Regions from separate parts of the Citrobacter europaeus genome, predicted to be linked through region 2. Evidence: predicted binding sites of a transcription regulator. Region 2 holds the regulator's gene; the other holds the start of a gene.
The links. The regulator PurR, encoded in region 2, represses purine synthesis genes. The targets are predictions, from matches to a motif close to CANGCAAACGTTTGCNTG.
Positions count from the first base shown of each region.

Region 1: purE (5-(carboxyamino)imidazole ribonucleotide mutase) is a predicted target of PurR. The motif match lies at 3,485-3,502, and genes of this name have one in related genera.

Region 1 is NZ_CP148084.1:3,724,425-3,734,321, forward strand. Features, by position in the region: gene WHR59_RS17585 (metal-dependent hydrolase) at 1-466, shown strand, start outside; gene cysS (cysteine--tRNA ligase) at 556-1,941, opposite strand; gene ppiB (peptidylprolyl isomerase B) at 2,115-2,609, shown strand; gene lpxH (UDP-2,3-diacylglucosamine diphosphatase) at 2,612-3,334, shown strand; gene purE (5-(carboxyamino)imidazole ribonucleotide mutase) at 3,573-4,082, shown strand; gene purK (5-(carboxyamino)imidazole ribonucleotide synthase) at 4,079-5,146, shown strand; gene WHR59_RS17615 (carbamate kinase) at 5,184-6,077, opposite strand; gene WHR59_RS17620 (DUF2877 domain-containing protein) at 6,081-6,890, opposite strand; gene WHR59_RS17625 (DUF1116 domain-containing protein) at 6,902-8,161, opposite strand; gene WHR59_RS17630 (acyl-CoA synthetase FdrA) at 8,171-9,838, opposite strand.
Region 2 is NZ_CP148084.1:2,415,120-2,425,016, reverse strand. Features, by position in the region: gene rnt (ribonuclease T) at 1-215, shown strand, start outside; gene grxD (monothiol glutaredoxin 4) at 269-616, opposite strand; gene WHR59_RS11415 (C40 family peptidase) at 951-1,781, shown strand; gene sodB (superoxide dismutase [Fe]) at 1,909-2,490, shown strand; gene WHR59_RS11405 (MFS transporter) at 2,530-3,699, opposite strand; gene cydH (cytochrome bd-I accessory subunit CydH) at 3,875-3,964, opposite strand; gene purR (HTH-type transcriptional repressor PurR) at 4,262-5,287, shown strand; gene punR (DNA-binding transcriptional activator PunR) at 5,284-6,216, opposite strand; gene punC (purine nucleoside transporter PunC) at 6,330-7,535, shown strand; gene cfa (cyclopropane fatty acyl phospholipid synthase) at 7,827-8,975, shown strand; gene WHR59_RS11375 (riboflavin synthase subunit alpha) at 9,010-9,657, opposite strand; gene mdtK (MdtK family multidrug efflux MATE transporter) at 9,875-9,897, shown strand, end outside.

The sequences.
Region 1 (9,897 bases), 1.3 Mb from region 2:
TAAAGTCATCCCCCCGCGATTACTGTTTACAGGCGTCATTCTGGCTATGCTGCCGGACGCCGACGTACTGTCTTTTAAACTTGGCGTCGCCTACGGCAACGTGTTTGGTCACCGTGGTTTTACCCACTCCCTGCTGTTTGCTTTTGTCGTGCCGCTGCTTTGCGTAGTGATTGGCCGACGATGGTTTAAGGCGGGATTGATTCGCTGCTGGCTATTCCTGACGGTATCACTGCTGTCGCACAGTCTGCTGGATTCTGTCACCACCGGCGGCAAAGGCGTTGGCTGGCTGTGGCCGTGGTCGGATGAACGCTTCTTCGCGCCGTGGCAGGTGATTAAAGTCGCGCCGTTTGCGCTATCACGCTACGCGACCCCTTACGGGCACCAGGTGATTATTTCGGAATTATTATGGGTGTGGCTACCGGGAGTGATGATGATGGGTGTGCTGTGGTGGTATAGACGTCATTAATAGTGCCTGATGGCGCTAAGCTTATCAGGCCTACCGATCATTGCATCGTAGGCCGGATAAGGCGTTAGACGCCATCCGGCAATAGAGAGTTACTTACGACGCCAGGTGGTGCCCTGCGGGCCGTCTTCCAGCACGATGCCCATCTCGTTGAGACGGTCACGCGCGGCGTCGGCTGCCGCCCAGTCTTTCGCCTTACGGGCGTCCAGACGCTGTTGGATTAACGCTTCAATTTCAGCAACTTCACCGTCATCCGCCTGCGCACCGCTTTGCAGGAACGCTTCTGGATCCTGTTCCAGCAGTCCCAGCACGCTGGAAAGCTTACGCAGATGCGCAGCCATGCCGTTCGCCGCCGCCATATCTTCACCCTTCAGACGGTTAACCTCACGCGCCATATCAAACAGTACTGAGTAGGCTTCCGGCGTATTGAAGTCATCGTCCATCGCTTCAATAAAGCGCGCCTCAAAGGCTTCGCCACCAGCAGGAGTAACGGATTTGTCGGTGCCGCGCAGCGCGGTATACAGACGCTCCAGCGCAGAACGCGCCTGCTTCAGGTTCTCTTCGCTGTAGTTTAACTGGCTACGGTAATGACCCGACATCAGGAAGTAGCGGATGGTTTCGGCGTCGTAGTACTTAAGTACGTCGCGCACGGTAAAGAAGTTGCCCAGCGATTTGGACATTTTCTCGCGGTCAACCATTACCATCCCGGAGTGCATCCAGTAATTGACGTATTCACCGTCATGCGCGCAGGTGGACTGAGCGATTTCGTTTTCATGGTGCGGGAACATCAGGTCTGAACCGCCGCCATGAATATCGAAATGGTTGCCCAGCTGTTTGCAGTTCATTGCCGAACACTCAATGTGCCAACCCGGACGGCCTGCGCCCCACGGAGACGGCCAGCTCGGCTCGCCTTCTTTGGACATTTTCCACAGCACGAAGTCCATAGGGTTGTGCTTCACATCAACCACGTCAACGCGCGCACCCGCCTGCAACTGTTCCAGATCCTGACGTGACAGTTGACCGTAATTCGGGTCAGTCGGCACGTCGAACATCACGTCGCCGTTATCAGCCACGTAAGCGTGACCTTTGGCAATCAGCTGTTCAGTGATTTCAATAATCTCAGCGATATGGTGCGTAGCGCGCGGCTCCAGGTCCGGGCGCAGAATATTCAGCGCGTCGAAATCGCTATGCATTTCCGCGATCATTCTGTCGACTAACGCCACAAAGCTTTCGCCGTTTTCATTCGCGCGTTTGATGATTTTGTCATCAATATCGGTAATGTTGCGCACATACTTCAGCTTATAGCCGAGGAAGCGCAGATAGCGCGCGACGACGTCGAAAGAAACAAAGGTACGTCCGTGACCAATATGACAGAGATCGTAAACGGTAATACCACACACGTACATGCCGACTTCCCCGGCATGAATAGGTTTGAATTCCTCTTTTTGGCGCGTCAGTGTATTAAAGATTTTTAACATCGAAGATTCCGTGTAGACGTGTGTGGATAGTAAAGTCTGTATAATACCCATAATTTAGACCGGAAGCAGCACACTTTGCGAGGTGATCGCAGCTTGCGGTTATGCTATAACACACCCCTAACTCTGACCCTTGACGGGGTCGAAGCACCAATCTATCGGAACAGGATGCAAAAATGGTTACTTTCCACACTAATCACGGCGATATCGTAATCAAAACGTTTGATGATAAAGCGCCTGAAACAGTTAAAAACTTCCTGGACTACTGCCGCGAAGGTTTTTACAACAACACCATTTTCCACCGTGTTATTAACGGTTTCATGATCCAGGGCGGTGGTTTCGAGCCAGGCATGAAGCAAAAAGCCACGAAAGAAGCGATCAAAAACGAAGCGAACAACGGTTTGAAAAACACCCGTGGTACGCTGGCGATGGCGCGTACTCAGGCTCCGCACTCCGCAACCGCACAGTTCTTCATCAACGTTGCAGACAACGACTTCCTGAACTTCTCCGGCGAAAGCATGCAGGGTTGGGGTTACTGCGTGTTCGCTGAAGTTGTTGAAGGCATGGACGTGGTTGATAAAATCAAAGGCGTTTCCACCGGTCGCAGCGGTATGCACCAGGATGTGCCTAAAGAAGACGTCATCATCGAAAACGTGACCGTCAGCGAGTAATCGTGACGACACTGTTTATTGCAGATCTTCACCTCTGCACAGAAGAACCGGCGATCACCGCCGGTTTTCTGCGTTTTTTAGCCGGCGATGCGCGAAAGGCCGATGCGCTGTACATTCTCGGTGACCTGTTTGAAGCCTGGATTGGCGACGACGATCCTAATCCGCTGCATCATGAAATGGCCGCGGCGATAAAATCGCTGGCGGATTCCGGCGTTCCCTGCTTTTTTATTCACGGCAACCGTGATTTTCTGCTCGGCAAACGTTTTGCCCGTGAGAGCGGCATGACCTTGCTTCCCGAAGAAAAAGTGCTCGACCTGTATGGCCGCAGGGTGCTGATCATGCATGGCGACACCTTATGCACCGACGACGCGGGCTATCAGGCATTTCGCGCCAAAGTGCATCAACCCTGGTTACAGAAACTGTTCCTCGCCCTGCCGCTGTTCGTTCGCCAGCGAATCGCTGCGAAAATGCGCGCCAACAGCAAAGCGGCCAACAGCAGCAAGTCGCTGGAGATCATGGATGTGAATCAGCAGGCCGTTATCGCTGAGATGGAAAAACATCAGGTTCAGTGGTTAATTCACGGCCATACCCACCGCCCGGCGGTCCACGAACTTACTGCCAATGAGCAACCTGCTTTCCGCGTGGTATTAGGCGCATGGCACAGCGAAGGTTCGATGATCAAAGTCACACCACACGACGTTGAACTGATCGTATTTCCGTTTTAATTCTGCAGATATCCAGTTCCTCTTTACACAAAACTATTCGAGTTGCATCGAGGCGGCAAATCTGTGAATCCCCTGGAGCTTACAAAAGTAAGTGACTGGGGTGAGCAGATGCAGCCAACAAAGAGGCAGCTTGAAGAGTGAAGTGTAAAGCGCGCAATCGTTTTCCTTGACGATGAATTATGCTATTCTCTGTGCCCTCAAAAGCCGAGTGTAGTGCACCACAGGAGTTTTCAGACGCATGTCTTCCCGCAATAATCCGGCGCGTGTCGCCATCGTGATGGGGTCCAAAAGCGACTGGGCTACCATGCAGTTCGCCGCCGAAATCTTCGAAATGTTGGACGTTCCACACCATGTTGAGGTCGTCTCTGCTCACCGTACCCCAGACAAACTGTTCAGTTTCGCCGAAGGCGCTGAAGAGAACGGCTATCAGGTGATTATTGCCGGTGCCGGTGGTGCTGCACATTTGCCTGGAATGATTGCGGCGAAAACGTTGGTGCCTGTTTTAGGCGTTCCGGTACAAAGCGCAGCGTTGAGCGGCGTAGATAGCCTTTATTCCATCGTTCAAATGCCTCGCGGTATTCCGGTGGGCACGCTGGCGATCGGCAAAGCGGGCGCGGCCAATGCGGCCCTGCTGGCCGCGCAAATTCTGGCAACACACGACAAAGCCTTACACCAGCGTCTGAACGACTGGCGCAAAGCGCAAACCGATGAGGTGCTGGAGAACCCGGACCCGCGAGGTGTCGCATGAAGCAGGTCTGTGTACTCGGTAACGGTCAGCTAGGACGCATGCTGCGCCAGGCCGGCGAGCCGCTGGGCATTGCGGTCTGGCCCGTCGGGCTGGACGCTGAACCGGCTGCCGTTCCTTTTCAACAAAGCGTGATCACTGCTGAGATTGAGCGCTGGCCGGAAACGGCGCTAACCCGCGAACTGGCGCGTCATCCGGCGTTTGTTAACCGCGACGTCTTCCCGATTATTGCCGACCGTCTGACGCAAAAACAGCTTTTTGACAAACTCAACCTGGCGACCGCGCCATGGCAACTGCTGGCGGATAAAAGCGAATGGTCTGCGGTGTTTGACAAACTCGGCGAGTTGGCGATTGTGAAGCGTCGCGTCGGCGGCTACGACGGTCGTGGGCAGTGGCGTTTGCGCGCAAATGAAATCGAACAACTGCCGGACGATTGCTACGGCGAATGCATCGTTGAGCGGGGAATCAACTTCTCCGGTGAAGTCTCCCTGGTTGGCGCTCGTGCGCACGACGGCAGCACCGTCTTCTATCCGCTGACCCATAACCTGCACCAGGACGGCATTCTGCGCACCAGCGTAGTCTTCCCGCAGGCTAACGCCAGACAGCAGGAACAGGCCGAAGCGATGCTCTCTGCCATCATGCAGGAGCTGGGCTATGTCGGCGTGATGGCAATGGAGTGTTTCATCACCCCAGAGGGTCTGCTGATTAACGAACTGGCTCCCCGCGTGCACAACAGCGGGCACTGGACGCAAAACGGCGCCAGCATCAGCCAGTTTGAGCTGCACCTGCGCGCCATTACCGGCCTGCCGCTGCCGACGCCGGTGGTGAACAATCCTTCGGTGATGGTAAACCTGATCGGCAGCGACCTGAACTACGACTGGCTGAAGCTGCCGCTGGTACACCTGCATTGGTATGACAAAGAAGTGCGTGAAGGGCGTAAGGTGGGTCACCTGAACCTGAGCGACAGCGATACCGCGCGCCTTAGCGCCACGCTGGAAGCGCTTATTCCCCTGCTGCCGCCGGAATATGCCAGCGGTATCATCTGGGCGCAGTCAAAGCTGAAATAAGTTGATACGGGGGCGTACATACACACGCCCCCGTTTTTTACAGACGGATACAGGTTCCGGCTTTGCCCGCCAGCGTATCTTCAATACGTGACAGCGCGCCAATCCATGCCGGTTTTCCACGTCGTTTCACATATTCGCTGACGGCGGTCACTTTTGGTCCCATCGAACCATCGGCTTTAGCAAACGGTGCCAGTTCATCAGGGGAGGCCTGACGAATCGCGCGCTGCTCCGGCGTCCCCCAGTTTTCGTAGACCGCATCGGCATCGGTAAGAATAACCAGACCGTCGGCGTCGATCTGTTCAGCCAGCAACGCTGCCGCCAGGTCCTTATCGATGACCGCTTCAGCCCCTAATCCCTCGCCAGTGACGGGGACGCCGCCGCCCCCGCTACAAATCACCACATGCCCTTCTTTAAGCAAGAGCTTAATGGCATCACTTTCTACGATCTGGCGAGGCTCAGGCGAGGCGACAACACGCCGCAGGTATTTGCCGTCACGCTTCATATGCCAGCCGTAGGTGGCTTCCAGTTGCGTTTGTTCTTCGGGCGAATACACCGGGCCGATAAATTTTTCCGGTGACATAAACGCAGGATCGTCCTCGGATACCACAATACGGGTTAACACTGTGGTCACCGGCGGCATCTCCGGTTCTGCGGTCAGGCTCTGGGCCAACATATAACCAATCATGCCCTGCGTCTCGGCCACCAGCACATCCAACGGGTAAGGTTCAACCTCCTTCCAGGCAAGATTCTGTAACGACAGCAGGCCAACCTGCGGTCCGTTGCCATGAACGATAGCCAGGCGGTATGAACGCGCCAGACGCGCCAGGGCGGGTACAGCACTGGCAATATTACGGTATTGATTTTCTGCCGTCAGCGCCTCGCCGCGCTGCAATAATGCGTTGCCACCGAGAGCAACAACCAGCGTTTTCATTCCCTATCCTTCTATGATTTGTTGTCCAATCCAGAACCCTAACAGGGTGTCTGCGCCGGAGGTGTGCCCAAGCGCCAGCAGCGAATTTATCGCCGCATCCAGCCTTTCCTGGCGACGCAGAGCATGGGTGAAGTGGAGTAGAGGTGAAGCAAAGTACCCTAGCGCCGCGTAGCGCAAGTAACTCACGCTAACCACTGTCGTCGCCTGTTCAAGGTTGCCGGAGTAATCAAAGAAACGGTGCCCGGAGTACTTATTCAGCGCGCCGAAATACCATGCGGCCAACAGCATACCGGTCAACGTGTCATCATGGCTGGGCGTTAAACCAGGTCCTTTGCCTAACCACTGTCGCCAGTCTGTCGACAAGCCGGCAAGCGCCGAGAAGAAGCAGTGGCGAAACTGGCGCAGCTCGGGGCACAAAGGCAGGCTTGCCGCCAGCATTAACGGTCCGAATAATCCCGTTTCCTCGCCGCGATCCATCCAGGCCGGTGCAAGGCGCGGGGCATGGGGGCGATAGGTTATTTGCAATGAACAACGACGCTGCGGCTGGCGTAGCAGATACGGCCCCAACACAATCCCCCCGGGGACAGCCAGAGGGATGTCACTACCACTTAACGCCGCACGCAGCGCATCAAAGTCATGCGAACGGATCACCCATCCCCCAGGGCTAAAGCCGCTTCCATGGCGATGCAGCGTTAACAGTGCGCCCCCTTCGGCCACAAGGTTAATCGAGCGCCGCCAGACGCCAGACAATTGCCATGACTGGCGAAAATCCGCAGACTGCTGACTGCCCATCAGAGGACGGATGATCATCATGCGCGGCTCTCTTAGCTAATGCCCATACTTTCAGCCAGCGCTTCCAGAGCCAGCTCAAAGCAGGCCAACGGCGCACGGACCGTACCCGCGCCAATCTGGCCAATACCGGCCTCTTTATGGGCGATACCGGTATTGATCAGCGGCGTAATCCCCGTTTCAACCACGCGACGGATATCGAGCCCCAGGCAGGCCCCCTGGAAGTCCCAGCCGGGGATCTGCAACTGCATATTGCGTTCCAGATAGATTTCAGCCATCTCCTCGGAAACGGACTTCGCGGCCTCCATCCCGCCTGCACCGACAAAACGCGTTACGCCTGGTGCGGCGATCATTGCCGCGCCGCCGATACCAAAAGTTTCGGTGATGGCGCTATCGCCCATATCCGGATTAGCCTGCTCCTGCGAAAAACCGGTAAAGAACAGCCCCTGCGGTGTGTTAACAGGCGCGGTAAACCAGCGATCGCCAAGTCCGCTCACGCGAATACCGAACATATCGCCATTACGGGTCATTGCGGTCACAATACTGCCGGAACGCACCATTGCTCCGGCATCCATTGCCGCTTTGCAGTAAGCCATCGCCAGGTTAAGGAAGAACTGGTCGGTCACACTGAGGAAATCCATCACCTCAGCAATCTGCTGCTTATCCTGTTCCAAACGGGCAATTTGCGGCGCCAGCGTACGCATCAACAGGGCTGAAGAGGCAATGTTGCGCTGATGGAACTCATCGCCCATCGTTATGCCCTGCGCCATCATGGCGGTCAGGTCAATACCCTGCTCCAGGGTGCTCAGCGCTGCGCTTAAGACCGGCATCAGAACATCACGCATCCAACGTAAACGCTGCTGGACATCCTCACCATACGCGCCGAAACGCATCACCTTGCCGATACCTTCGTTTAGGTTGCAGTAAGCCCGGTTCCCTTCTGTGATGTTTTCTACTACCAGCATCGGCATGCTGGCAGAAGTGATCCCGCCCATCGGCCCCACCGCATTAACATGATGGCAAGGTACAAAATTGACTTTTCCCTGCTCCAGTAATGCCAGTGCGCTCATTTCATCATTGGCCCACCCTTCAAAAAGACATGCACCAATGCAGGCCCCTTTCATCGGGCCGGTCATCTCTTGCCAACGCATTGGCGGTCCCGCATGAAGCAGCGTTTTTCCTTCATTAAGTTCGCTGATTAACGAGGACGCGGGTTGCACATCCAGCCAGTGCGGACGCGCACGACGAATTTCTTCGATTACTGCAGCATTGGCTTGCGCCACTGATGTAAACATTGGAACCCCTTATTGCAAACGTTCTAATAAACGAGCCAGTTTTTTATTACCGCCAGCGACAGGCGCCCACTGGTAATGCACCACCGGCTTTTCTGCCGCCTGTAAATCCAGCGCAAAACTGCGTAACCCGGCATTAATAACCGCTACTTTTTCCAGTAGCGAAGGTGCGGATTGATGAGATAACGGTTGAGATGGTCGAATCAGTTCGGCGGCAAGCAGTGTTGCCTCAGGCAGCGAACTCACCACGGCAATTCCGGCATCTTCCAGCGTAGCGATTTGCAATGAACGACACTGCGGGTCACCTTCTGTACCAGTCACCGTCGCAATCGCAAACAATGGTTGGTCGATGTCTCGGGCAACACATGCCTTCTGCCAGGCCTGAACCAGTGACGCAGCAGGATCTGCCGTCGCCCCGTAGCCAATCACGACATCCACCAGCAGCACCCGCACTTGTGGTTGTGAACCCAGATCCGTAATAAGTTGATTACGTAACGCAGGGTCGATCATCGGATGCGGTCGCCCAACGGTGTAAAAATCATCCCCCAGATCGATAATCTGGTGCCCGGCGGCATCCAGCATCATGCCGTGATGATGCTGTGCATCCGCAGCAACGTTCAGGTGCGCGGCCAGCAGCCCCGCGGCTTCGGCAGCCAGCGTACCTCCGGTATAGAGCCCCCGAATCAGGCCATCTCCCGAAGCAGTAAGCGCACTGCGTCGCGCCGTGACTCGCGCCAGCAAACAAGCGAGACGAGCCGCATCATCCAGCGTCGATGCAAACCAGACGTTCTCATCGCGGGGCGCTGTGCAGGTGTAACCTAAAAACAGGGCTACCACAGGTTTGCCCGTGGCTTTCATCGCCGTGACGATATGCTGGCGAACAGCCTCTGCCGGTGGTTTTGACACAAAGGCCAGCACCTGGCTTTTATCATCTGCGCCGAGCATATCCAGCGCGGTAAGCGCACTAATGCCACCCACCTCGGCGCTCAGGTCGCGACCGCCCAGACCGATGGCGTGAGTGATGCCTTCCCCGGCCAGCGCTATCTGTGAACAGAGCTCCTGGATCCCTGTGCCGGATGCGCCTATCACACCAATGTTGCCTTCCGGCATCACGTTGGCAAAAGCCAGCGGCGTACCGGCGATCATGGCAGTTCCGCAATCCGGTCCCATCACCAGCAGACCTTTATCTTGTGCGCGACGCTTCAGATTGATTTCATCTTCCAGCGTGACGTTGTCGGAGAACATCATGACGTTCAGGTTGCGATCCAGCGCCTGGTTCGCCAGCTCTGCTGCGTATTCGCCAGCAACAGAAATTAACGTCATATTCGCTTCAGGTAGTTTCTGACACGCGCTCTCCCAGCGTCTGACCTGCAGGAGCGTTTGGCTCCCCCCGGTTGCCTGCGCCAACTGCTGCAACGACTCATCCAGTTGCTGCAAAATGGCCTGGGTAATACTTTCATCCGCCGTTTCAGTACGAATAGCCACGCAAATATCATTCGGCGTTGCCTGATTAAAATCGTCATGCCAAAACCCGGTCGTTTCCAGCAACGATTTATTCGCTGGCGTTCCCATCATGACCGAAACATCATCTACATTTTCGGACTCACTCAGCTTGCGTGAAATAATCATTAAACTGACAGAGTCCTGAAAACACCCTTTTTTAATAAAGGCGTGAATCATAACAACCCCTTAATAATTGCACCCATGGCAATTGCACGAGTAGTGTTAATGTGGAGCTC
Region 2 (9,897 bases):
CGTTTGTCACCTTTGATACGGCGGCATTAAGCGGCCTGTCACTGGGACAGACGGTGTTGTCAAAAGCGTGTCTGGCGGCGGGAATGGAATTTGACGGGAATCAGGCGCACTCGGCGCTGTATGATACCGAACGTACTGCCGTGCTGTTTTGTGAAATCGTTAACCGCTGGAAACGTCTCGGCGGCTGGCCTCTTCCCGTACCTGAAGAAGCGTAACGGCGACATAAAAAAAGCGACCATTTCAGGTCGCTTTTTTACTTCTGCTGATATTACTCAGCGTCCGGCTCTTCAGTTTTGTATTTCGCCGCTGTTTCTTTAATCAGCTGCTGCAACTCACCGCGCTGGTACATTTCGATCAAAATGTCACAGCCGCCAACCAGCTCGCCGTCAACCCACAGTTGCGGGAAGGTCGGCCAGTTTGCGTATTTCGGCAGCTCGGCGCGAATATCTGGGTTCTGCAGAATATCAACATAAGCAAAGCGTTCACCACAGGCGGACAGCGCCTGCACAGCCTGTGCGGAGAAACCGCAGCTTGGCAGTTTAGGGGAACCTTTCATGTACAGGAGAATCGGGTTTTCAGCGATCTGGCGCTGGATTTTTTCGATAGTGGTGCTCATTATCTTGCTTCCTTAAACTTCTTTTACGGCAGTAGTCTGACATTGTAGCGGGTCAGACAGGCAACGGAAAATAACATTTTCATTACGCGTTATTATTTTATCCCCTGACGCTAAAAGTTGCATTCACAATCTCATTTATCCCTTTAAAGGCTGTGGATTTGATTATCCGTTCACCAACTCCTACGTTAATTGCTGTTTTTTTTTGCGGTCGGTTACGAAACATAAGTTTAAACAAAAAAAGCTATTAACTTTCCCTCTTTCTATAGATTAGAATCATCAAGTTTTGAAAATCACACGCAGGCACGATAGACCTGCCTTACCAGAGGACTGCTCAGTGGCGCGGATAAACCGAATCTCGATCACGCTCTGTGCTTTACTTTTTACTACACTGCCCTTTACGCCTATGGCTCATGCTTCCAAGCAGGCCAGGACGACACCTACCAATTCTCACACCATCAAAACGGTAGATAAAAAGAAAAGCGCTACAGCCAGCCAAAAAACAACAAAGACCAGCAAGAAAACGGCGACAAAGACCACCAGTAAAACCAGCACCAAAACCGCTTCCTCTTCAAAAAAACGCACAGCCGCTCCGGCAAAGTCGACTAAAACTGTAAATCGTCGTGGTAAAACTGCCGCAGCACAAACTGCTGCCGTTACCTGGACTGAAAAATGCACACCGCGCAAAGGCCATAAGCCGCGCTGTGTGAAGGTGAAAACCACCACCCCAACGACGCTTGCTGACGCGCATAAAGTGAAAGTGCAGAAAGCGACTAAAACCGCCATGTCTACCTTGATGAACCAAATCGGCAAACCTTATCGCTGGGGCGGCACCTCACCAAGAACCGGGTTTGACTGCAGCGGACTGGTCTATTACGCCTATAAAGATCTGGTGAAATTCCGCATTCCGCGTACCGCGAACGAAATGTATCACCTGCGCGATGCCGCGCCGATCGAACGTGGCGAACTGAAAAATGGCGATCTGGTCTTTTTCCGTACCCAGGGTCGCGGAACCGCCGATCACGTTGGCGTGTATGTTGGCAACGGTAAGTTTATTCAGTCACCGCGAAGCGGGCAGGAAATTCAAATCACCTCTCTGAGTGAAGATTACTGGCAGCGCCACTATGTGGGCGCTCGTCGGGTAATGACGCCAAAAACAATTCGCTAAAAACTTACCCTACAGAACATGCTGTAGGGTAAGTTCTTCTTTTGCATAACCTTTCAATTTGCTACCCTATCCTTACTCACAATGAGGCTATTGTGTGTACTCAATATAAATAATAAGGAGAGAAGCAATGTCGTTTGAATTACCTGCATTACCGTATGCCAAAGATGCTCTGGCACCGCATATTTCTGCCGAAACGCTGGAATACCACTATGGCAAACACCATCAAACCTACGTGACCAATCTGAACAACCTGATTAAAGGCACTGCGTTTGAAGGTAAATCACTGGAAGAGATCGTACGTAGCTCTGAAGGTGGTGTCTTCAATAACGCAGCACAGGTCTGGAACCACACGTTCTACTGGAACTGCCTGGCACCGAACGCAGGTGGCGAACCAACCGGTAAACTGGCCGAGGCAATTGTCGCCTCCTTTGGCAGCTTTGCGGATTTCAAAGCGCAGTTCACCGACGCCGCTATCAAAAACTTCGGTTCTGGCTGGACCTGGCTGGTTAAAGGAACGGATGGCAAACTGGCTATCGTTTCCACCTCCAACGCGGGTACTCCGCTGACCACCGACGCGACGACGCTGATGACCGTTGACGTATGGGAACACGCCTACTACATCGATTATCGCAATGCCCGTCCTGGTTACCTGGAGCACTTCTGGGCGCTGGTGAACTGGGAATTTGTTGCGAAGAACTTCGCAGCATAAAAAGATAACGCAGAAGGGAACCCCTTCTGCGTTTTAGTTTTAATGAGTGGCAGTACAGACCTCTTCAGGCTGTTTCCGCGCCGAGATAAAGACCAGCAGCAGCGCAAGCCCCGCCACAATCGCCCCCATCACCGGCACAAAACTGTAGCCTAAACCACCGGAAATCACCGCCCCACCGGCTGCGGCACCCAGTGCGTTCCCCAGGTTAAATGCGCCAATATTGACTGACGACGATAATCCAGGCGCTTCGCTGGCAACGCGCATCACACGCATCTGCAACGGTGGAACGACGGCAAACGTCGCCGCGCCCCAGACCACCATACTGACCGCCGCGCCCAGCTCATTTCGCGCAAGCAAAGGAATGGCCAGCATAATAACCATCAACAGCAGTAAAAAACCTTTCAGCGTACCGTTCACTGAACGGTCAGCCAGTTTGCCGCCAAAGTAGTTACCGATCGAGAAGCCAACGCCTATCAGCACCAGCATACCGGTGACAAATGCCGGTGTGGCATGGGTGATAGTATGCAACACCGGTGAGATGTAGGTATAAAGCGTGAACATCGCCCCGGCGCCCAGAACGGTCGTCAGCAGTGCCGACAGCACCTGCGGGCGCATAAGTACCGCCAGTTCACTACGGACATCCGGGCGCTCTCCTGCCCCACCTTTGGGTAATGAGAAGAACAGGCTGACCATCGCGATGACCCCAAGACCCGCCGTTGCCATAAACGACATGCGCCAGCCGATGGTTTCACCAAGCCAGGTTGCCGCCGGAACTCCGCCAATATTGGCAATGGTTAACCCCATAAACATGGTTGCCACGGCGCTGGCCTGCTTATGTTTGGGTACCACGCTTGCAGCAACCACAGAGCCAAGACCAAAAAATGCCCCGTGATTCAGACTGGTCAAAATACGCGATAACATCAGCGTGGTGTAATCCGGTGAGATAGCCGAGAGCACGTTACCCAGCGTAAAAATCGCCATCAGGAATATCAACGCATTACGTCGCGCACGATGAGACAGCAATAATGTCATCAGCGGAGCGCCCACCATTACGCCAACCGCATACGCGCTGATCAACATGCCGGCCGCCGGAATCGAGACATCCACACCTTTGGCTATGACGGGCAATAATCCCATTGGCGAAAATTCGGTGGTACCAATGCCAAACGCGCCGATCGCCAGCGCCAGTAATGGATAATTGAGTTTCATATTGCGACTCCGTAACGTCGAGCCATGGCGCGACATAAAATAAGAGTCAAAAGCATGACATTGATCGCAAAATTAATAAAGTTAACAAAACTGCAAAAGACTTTTGCTTATTCGCAAACAATAGAGGGGAAAAGCCAGCGGAAAGGATGAGGGAGAATTAACTCCCTCGGGGAAATCAATGCAGCGCTGCGGTCAGGCCACTCGCGACGATCAAGCCCAGAACAATAATGGTAGTTACTAACGAAAATTTCAGATCGGTGCTCATCAAGTTTTCTCCTTTTTATTCCCACACAAAAAGTGATATTGCGCATTTTTACACACTTGAAAGCAAAAATCTCTCACGATTTATATTGATAACTGCTTTTAACTCTTCCCCTTTTCGTTAAGATCAGACAAAATTCCACGCTTACTTGATTAGCGTACCGGCCATTGACCCCTTCCTGACGTTCCGTGTCGTTTTCCCGGCGTGCCGCAACCCTTACGTTGCGCTAAGGGTGTGTTAAGGCAAACGTTTACCTGGAGTATTCTCAGGAGCTTAGGATATGGTCTGGAGTGAGATGTAATGGCAACAATTAAAGATGTAGCGAAGCGAGCAAACGTTTCCACTACAACCGTATCACACGTAATTAACAAAACACGCTTTGTCGCGGAAGAAACGCGTAATGCTGTCTGGGCGGCGATCAAAGAGCTGCACTATTCTCCGAGCGCAGTGGCACGCAGCCTGAAGGTGAATCACACCAAGTCTATTGGCTTGTTGGCCACCAGCAGCGAAGCGGCCTATTTCGCTGAAATTATCGAAGCCGTTGAGAAAAACTGTTTCCAGAAAGGCTATACCCTGATTCTGGGTAACGCATGGAACAGTCTCGAAAAACAGCAGGCCTATCTGTCGATGATGGCGCAAAAGCGCGTTGATGGTCTGCTGGTGATGTGTTCCGAGTATCCGGAGCCGCTGCTGACGATGCTCGAAGAGTATCGCCATATTCCGATGGTCGTCATGGACTGGGGCGAAGCAAAAGCCGACTTTACCGATACGGTCATTGATAACGCCTTCGAAGGCGGTTACATGGCAGGTCGGTATCTGGTAGAACGCGGTCATCGTGAGATTGGCGTGATCCCTGGCCCAATGGAACGTAACACCGGAGCCGGGCGTCTGGCAGGTTTTATGAAAGCGATGGAAGAAGCGCTGATTAAAGTGCCTGAAAACTGGATTGTGCAGGGCGATTTTGAACCTGAGTCCGGCTATCGCGCCATGCAGCAAATTTTGTCACAGTCGCATCGTCCGACCGCCGTCTTCTGTGGTGGCGATATTATGGCGATGGGTGCACTGTGCGCCGCTGACGAGATGGGACTGCGCGTACCGCAGGATGTCTCGCTCATCGGGTACGACAACGTGCGCAACGCCCGCTTCTTCACGCCGGCCCTGACGACTATTCACCAGCCGAAAGATTCGCTGGGTGAAACGGCCTTCAACATGTTGTTAGACCGTATCGTGAATAAGCGCGAAGAGTCACAATCTATCGAGGTGCATCCGCGTCTGGTAGAACGCCGCTCGGTTGCCGACGGCCCGTTCCGCGATTACCGCCGCTAAGCCTGTTGCGCGGGGGCCTCATCTGGCTCCCGCAGCCATTCCTTGTTCAACGTTTCACTATCCCCTAAATAATCCAGCAGCCAGCTCAATGCCGGCGACGTATCGTTCTGTTGCCATGTCAGGCAGCATGCGGCATCAGGAAATGGATTCTCCAACTGTAGCGCAACCCATTTGCCGCTATCGATCCACGGTTTGGCAAAATGCGTCGGTACCATGCCGACGCACAACCCTGCAGACAAACAGGTAGCGGAAGATTCCCAGTCTGGCACCACAACGCGCTTTTGGTTATCCAGCAGCCAGGTAATACGCTTTGGCAACGTACGGGAGGTATCTTCACGCACCAGTGACGGCCAGTTGCGCAACGTGTCATCACTCAGCGGCCCGGGCATTGACGCCAACGGATGATGGCTAGCCACCACGCAGCTCCAGCTCAGCATTCCCATGTCACGGAAGGTATAGCGGCCCCCCACCGGAATCGCCTGCGTGGCGCCGATTGCCAGTTCAACGCGCCCATCGGACAGCGCATCCCAGACGCCGTTAAAGACTTCCTGGAAAACCAACAGTTCCACATCGTCAAAATGACGATAGAAATCGACGATCATTTGTCGGGTACGATCTGGGCGGACAATGTTATCGACTGCGATCGCCAGTTGTCCGCGCCAGCCGTTGGCAATTTGCTGGCATTGCTGGCGAGTGATCTGCATTTTTTTGATAACAGAGCGGCCTTCTTTAAGAAACCATGCGCCAGCAGGCGTCAATTCCACATCCCGATGGCGCCGCTCAAAAAGCGGCACCGCCAGCCACTCTTCCAGTTGACGTACGGTGTAGCTTACCGCGGAGGGTACACGGTGCAACTCCTGGGCGGCAGAACTAAAGCTGCCGTTACGCGCAACGGCATCAACCACTTCAAGTGAATATTCCGACCACATATTCTGCCTGCAAAAAATTTGAAATCAGTAAGCAAATATTAGCGTTTCACAGCGAGAATTACACTCACTACACTCAGCGGCATTGTTCTATTGCTAAAAAAAGAGAAATGATGATGCAACCTGGGAAAGGGTTTTTAGTCTGGCTGGCAGGTCTTAGCGTGCTCGGCTTTCTGGCAACGGATATGTATCTGCCCGCCTTTGCCGCAATTCAGTCCGATTTGCAAACACCTGCATCTGCCGTCAGCGCCAGCCTTAGCTTGTTCTTAGCCGGTTTTGCCGTCGCGCAACTTTTGTGGGGGCCACTTTCCGACCACTACGGTCGCAAACCTATTTTGCTGCTGGGTTTATCTATCTTTGCACTGGGCAGTCTGGGCATGCTGTGGGTTGAAAACGCCACCGGCCTGCTGGTGCTGCGCTTTGTCCAGGCCGTTGGTGTTTGCGCTGCATCGGTTATCTGGCAGGCGTTGGTCACCGATTATTATCCTTCACAAAAAGTAAACCGCATCTTTGCCACCATTATGCCGCTGGTCGGATTATCTCCGGCATTAGCACCATTACTAGGCAGTTGGATCCTGGTACATTTTTCCTGGCAGGCCATTTTCGCCACCCTTTTTGCCATTACCCTAATTCTGATGCTTCCCGCACTGCGCTTAAAACCGACGGTTAAAGCACGCGACGACAGCCAGGACAAACCGACGTTCGCCACCTTGCTACGCTCGAAAACTTACCGCGGAAACGTGCTGATTTATGCCGCCTGTTCCGCAAGCTTTTTCGCATGGCTGACGGGTTCCCCGTTCATCCTCAGCGAAATGGGCTACAGTCCAGCGGTGATTGGCCTGAGCTATGTTCCGCAAACTATCGCTTTCTTAATCGGTGGTTACGGCTGCCGCGCTGCGCTGCAAAAATGGCAGGGCCGTCAACTGCTGCCCTGGTTACTCATTCTGTATGCCATCAGCGTTGTGGCCACCTGGGCAACCGGCTTTATTCATCATGTTGCGCTGGCTGAAATCCTGATCCCATTCTGTGTGATGGCGATCGCTAACGGGGCAATCTATCCTATCGTCGTCGCGCAAGCATTACGTCCTTTCCCACAAGCAACAGGACGCGCAGCCGCATTGCAGAACACACTGCAACTGGGTTTATGCTTCCTCGCAAGCCTTGTGGTTTCCTGGTTAATCGCTACCCCACTGCTCACCACCACCAGCGTGATGCTGACAACGGTGCTGCTGGCGGGCGTGGGTTACAAAATGCAATCACAGAAAGCTGACGCCCCGCAAACAGATGATCGTGCGCAAATTGCCCACGGTGAGTCTCACTAAAGATTGTTGCGGGCAATTAATTAGCCCGCTAACAATTATCAGTTGAATCGATAAAAAATCAGGCCTATACTGATTTCCGGTTGTTAAAAATAACGATAATTTCTATGTATTAACGGTGACAAGAACGTTCCCGTTTTTCCACGGATGGCCTTTTCGGCAAGGGTTCCTCCCTTCCTCTGTTCTACGTCGGATTATAGATTCGCGGATTAATTCCGTGAGATTTCTCACAAAGCCCAAAAAAGCGTCTACGCTGTTTTAAGGTTCTGATCACCGACCAGTGATGGAGAAGCTATGAGTTCATCGTGTATAGAAGACGTCAGCGTACCGGATGATGACTGGTACCGCATCACCAATGAATTATTGAGCCGTGCAGGCATTACCATTAATGGCCCGGCACCGGCGGATATTCGCGTAACAAACCCCGATTTTTTCAAACGCGTATTACAGGAAGGATCGTTAGGGTTGGGTGAAAGTTATATGGATGGCTGGTGGGAATGTGACCGGCTGGACATGTTTTTTAGTAAAGTCCTGCGCGCGGGTCTTGAAAACCAACTCCCCCGCCACTTTAAAGATACGCTACGTATCGCCACGGCCCGCCTGTTCAATTTACAGACCAAAAAACGTGCGTGGGTCGTCGGTAAAGAACATTACGATTTAGGCAACGACCTTTTTACCCGCATGCTGGACCCTTATATGCAGTATTCCTGCGCCTACTGGAAAGATGCCGACACCCTGGAATCTGCCCAGCAGGCGAAGCTAAAAATGATTGCTGAAAAGCTGCAGTTGAAGCCAGGAATGCGGGTGCTTGATATTGGCTGCGGCTGGGGCGGTTTATCCCAGTTTATGGCATCACAGTATGGCGTTAGCGTAGTGGGTGTGACCATTTCGGCAGAACAGCAGAAAATGGCGCAGGCGCGTTGCGCGGGGCTGGATGTCACCATTTTGCTGCAGGACTACCGAGACCTGAACGACAAATTTGATCGCATTGTCTCCGTGGGCATGTTTGAGCATGTGGGGCCGAAGAACTACGCCACCTATTTTGAGGTGGTCGATCGTAATTTAAAACCTGACGGTCTCTTTTTGCTGCATAGCATCGGCTCCAAAAAGACCGACAATAACGTTGACCCGTGGATCAATAAATATATCTTTCCGAACGGCTGTTTACCGTCAGTTCGCCAGATAGCTAACGCCAGCGAGCCACATTTTGTGATGGAAGACTGGCATAATTTTGGCGCGGATTACGATACAACGCTGATGGCCTGGCACGAGCGTTTCATGAGATCCTGGCCCGAAATCGCCGATAACTATACCGAACGTTTCAAACGGATGTTCAGCTATTACCTGAACGCCTGCGCGGGGGCGTTTCGTGCTCGCGACATTCAGCTATGGCAGGTGGTATTTTCCCGCGGCGTTGAACACGGTCTGCGTGTTCCCCGCTAATCGTTATCGCCCCCGAGCCAACGGGGGCTTGACACTACGCTCCCGCTTCGCCCGTGACGTGACTGATGGCGCATTCACGCGCCGCCAGCACACGCTCAACGGTATCAACCACCGCCTGAGTTTGAGGGTCAATTTCAATGTTGACCCGCGCGCCCAGCTTTTTCTTGCCAAGCGTCGTACGCTCCAGCGTTTCCGGGATCAAATGCACACAGAAGCGCGTCGGCGTCACTTCACCGACCGTCAGGCTGATACCGTCAATACCGATAAATCCTTTGTACAGGATATATTTCATCAGCGATGGATCCTGAACCTTAAACCACACCTGTCTGTTGTTCTCAGAGGTCAGAATTTTCGACACTTCGGCGGTAGTCATAATGTGGCCCGACATTAAATGTCCGCCAATTTCATCGCTGAATTTTGCCGCCCGCTCAACGTTGACCAAATCACCGACCTTCAGGTCACCCAAATTGGTGATGCGCAGCGTTTCTTTCATCAGATCAAAGCTTATCTGGTTACCGTTAATTTCGGTGACCGTCAGGCAGCACCCATTGTGAGCAACCGATGCGCCAGTCTCCAGCGCATCCAGCATATATTCAGGCAACTCCACGACATGCGTACGAAAATTTGGTTTTTCATCAATGGACACCAATTTCGCGGTGCCCTGCACAATACCCGTAAACATACTTCAAACTCCTGAACTCAATTAAGACATCTCTGCACAGCACAATAGCAGGTGGAAATTCAGGTTGCCAGCGATGCGCCGCGCCTGCCTGTTTTTTCACTGGAGAATTACGTATTCCTCGCTACAATAGACTGAAATTTCCCCTGCATTTTCTCCTTGCTGCCAGATAAGGCGGCTTTTTTAGTCTCTCAAATAACAACAATATAGTGGTGTACACGTGCAAAAGTATGTAAGTGAAGC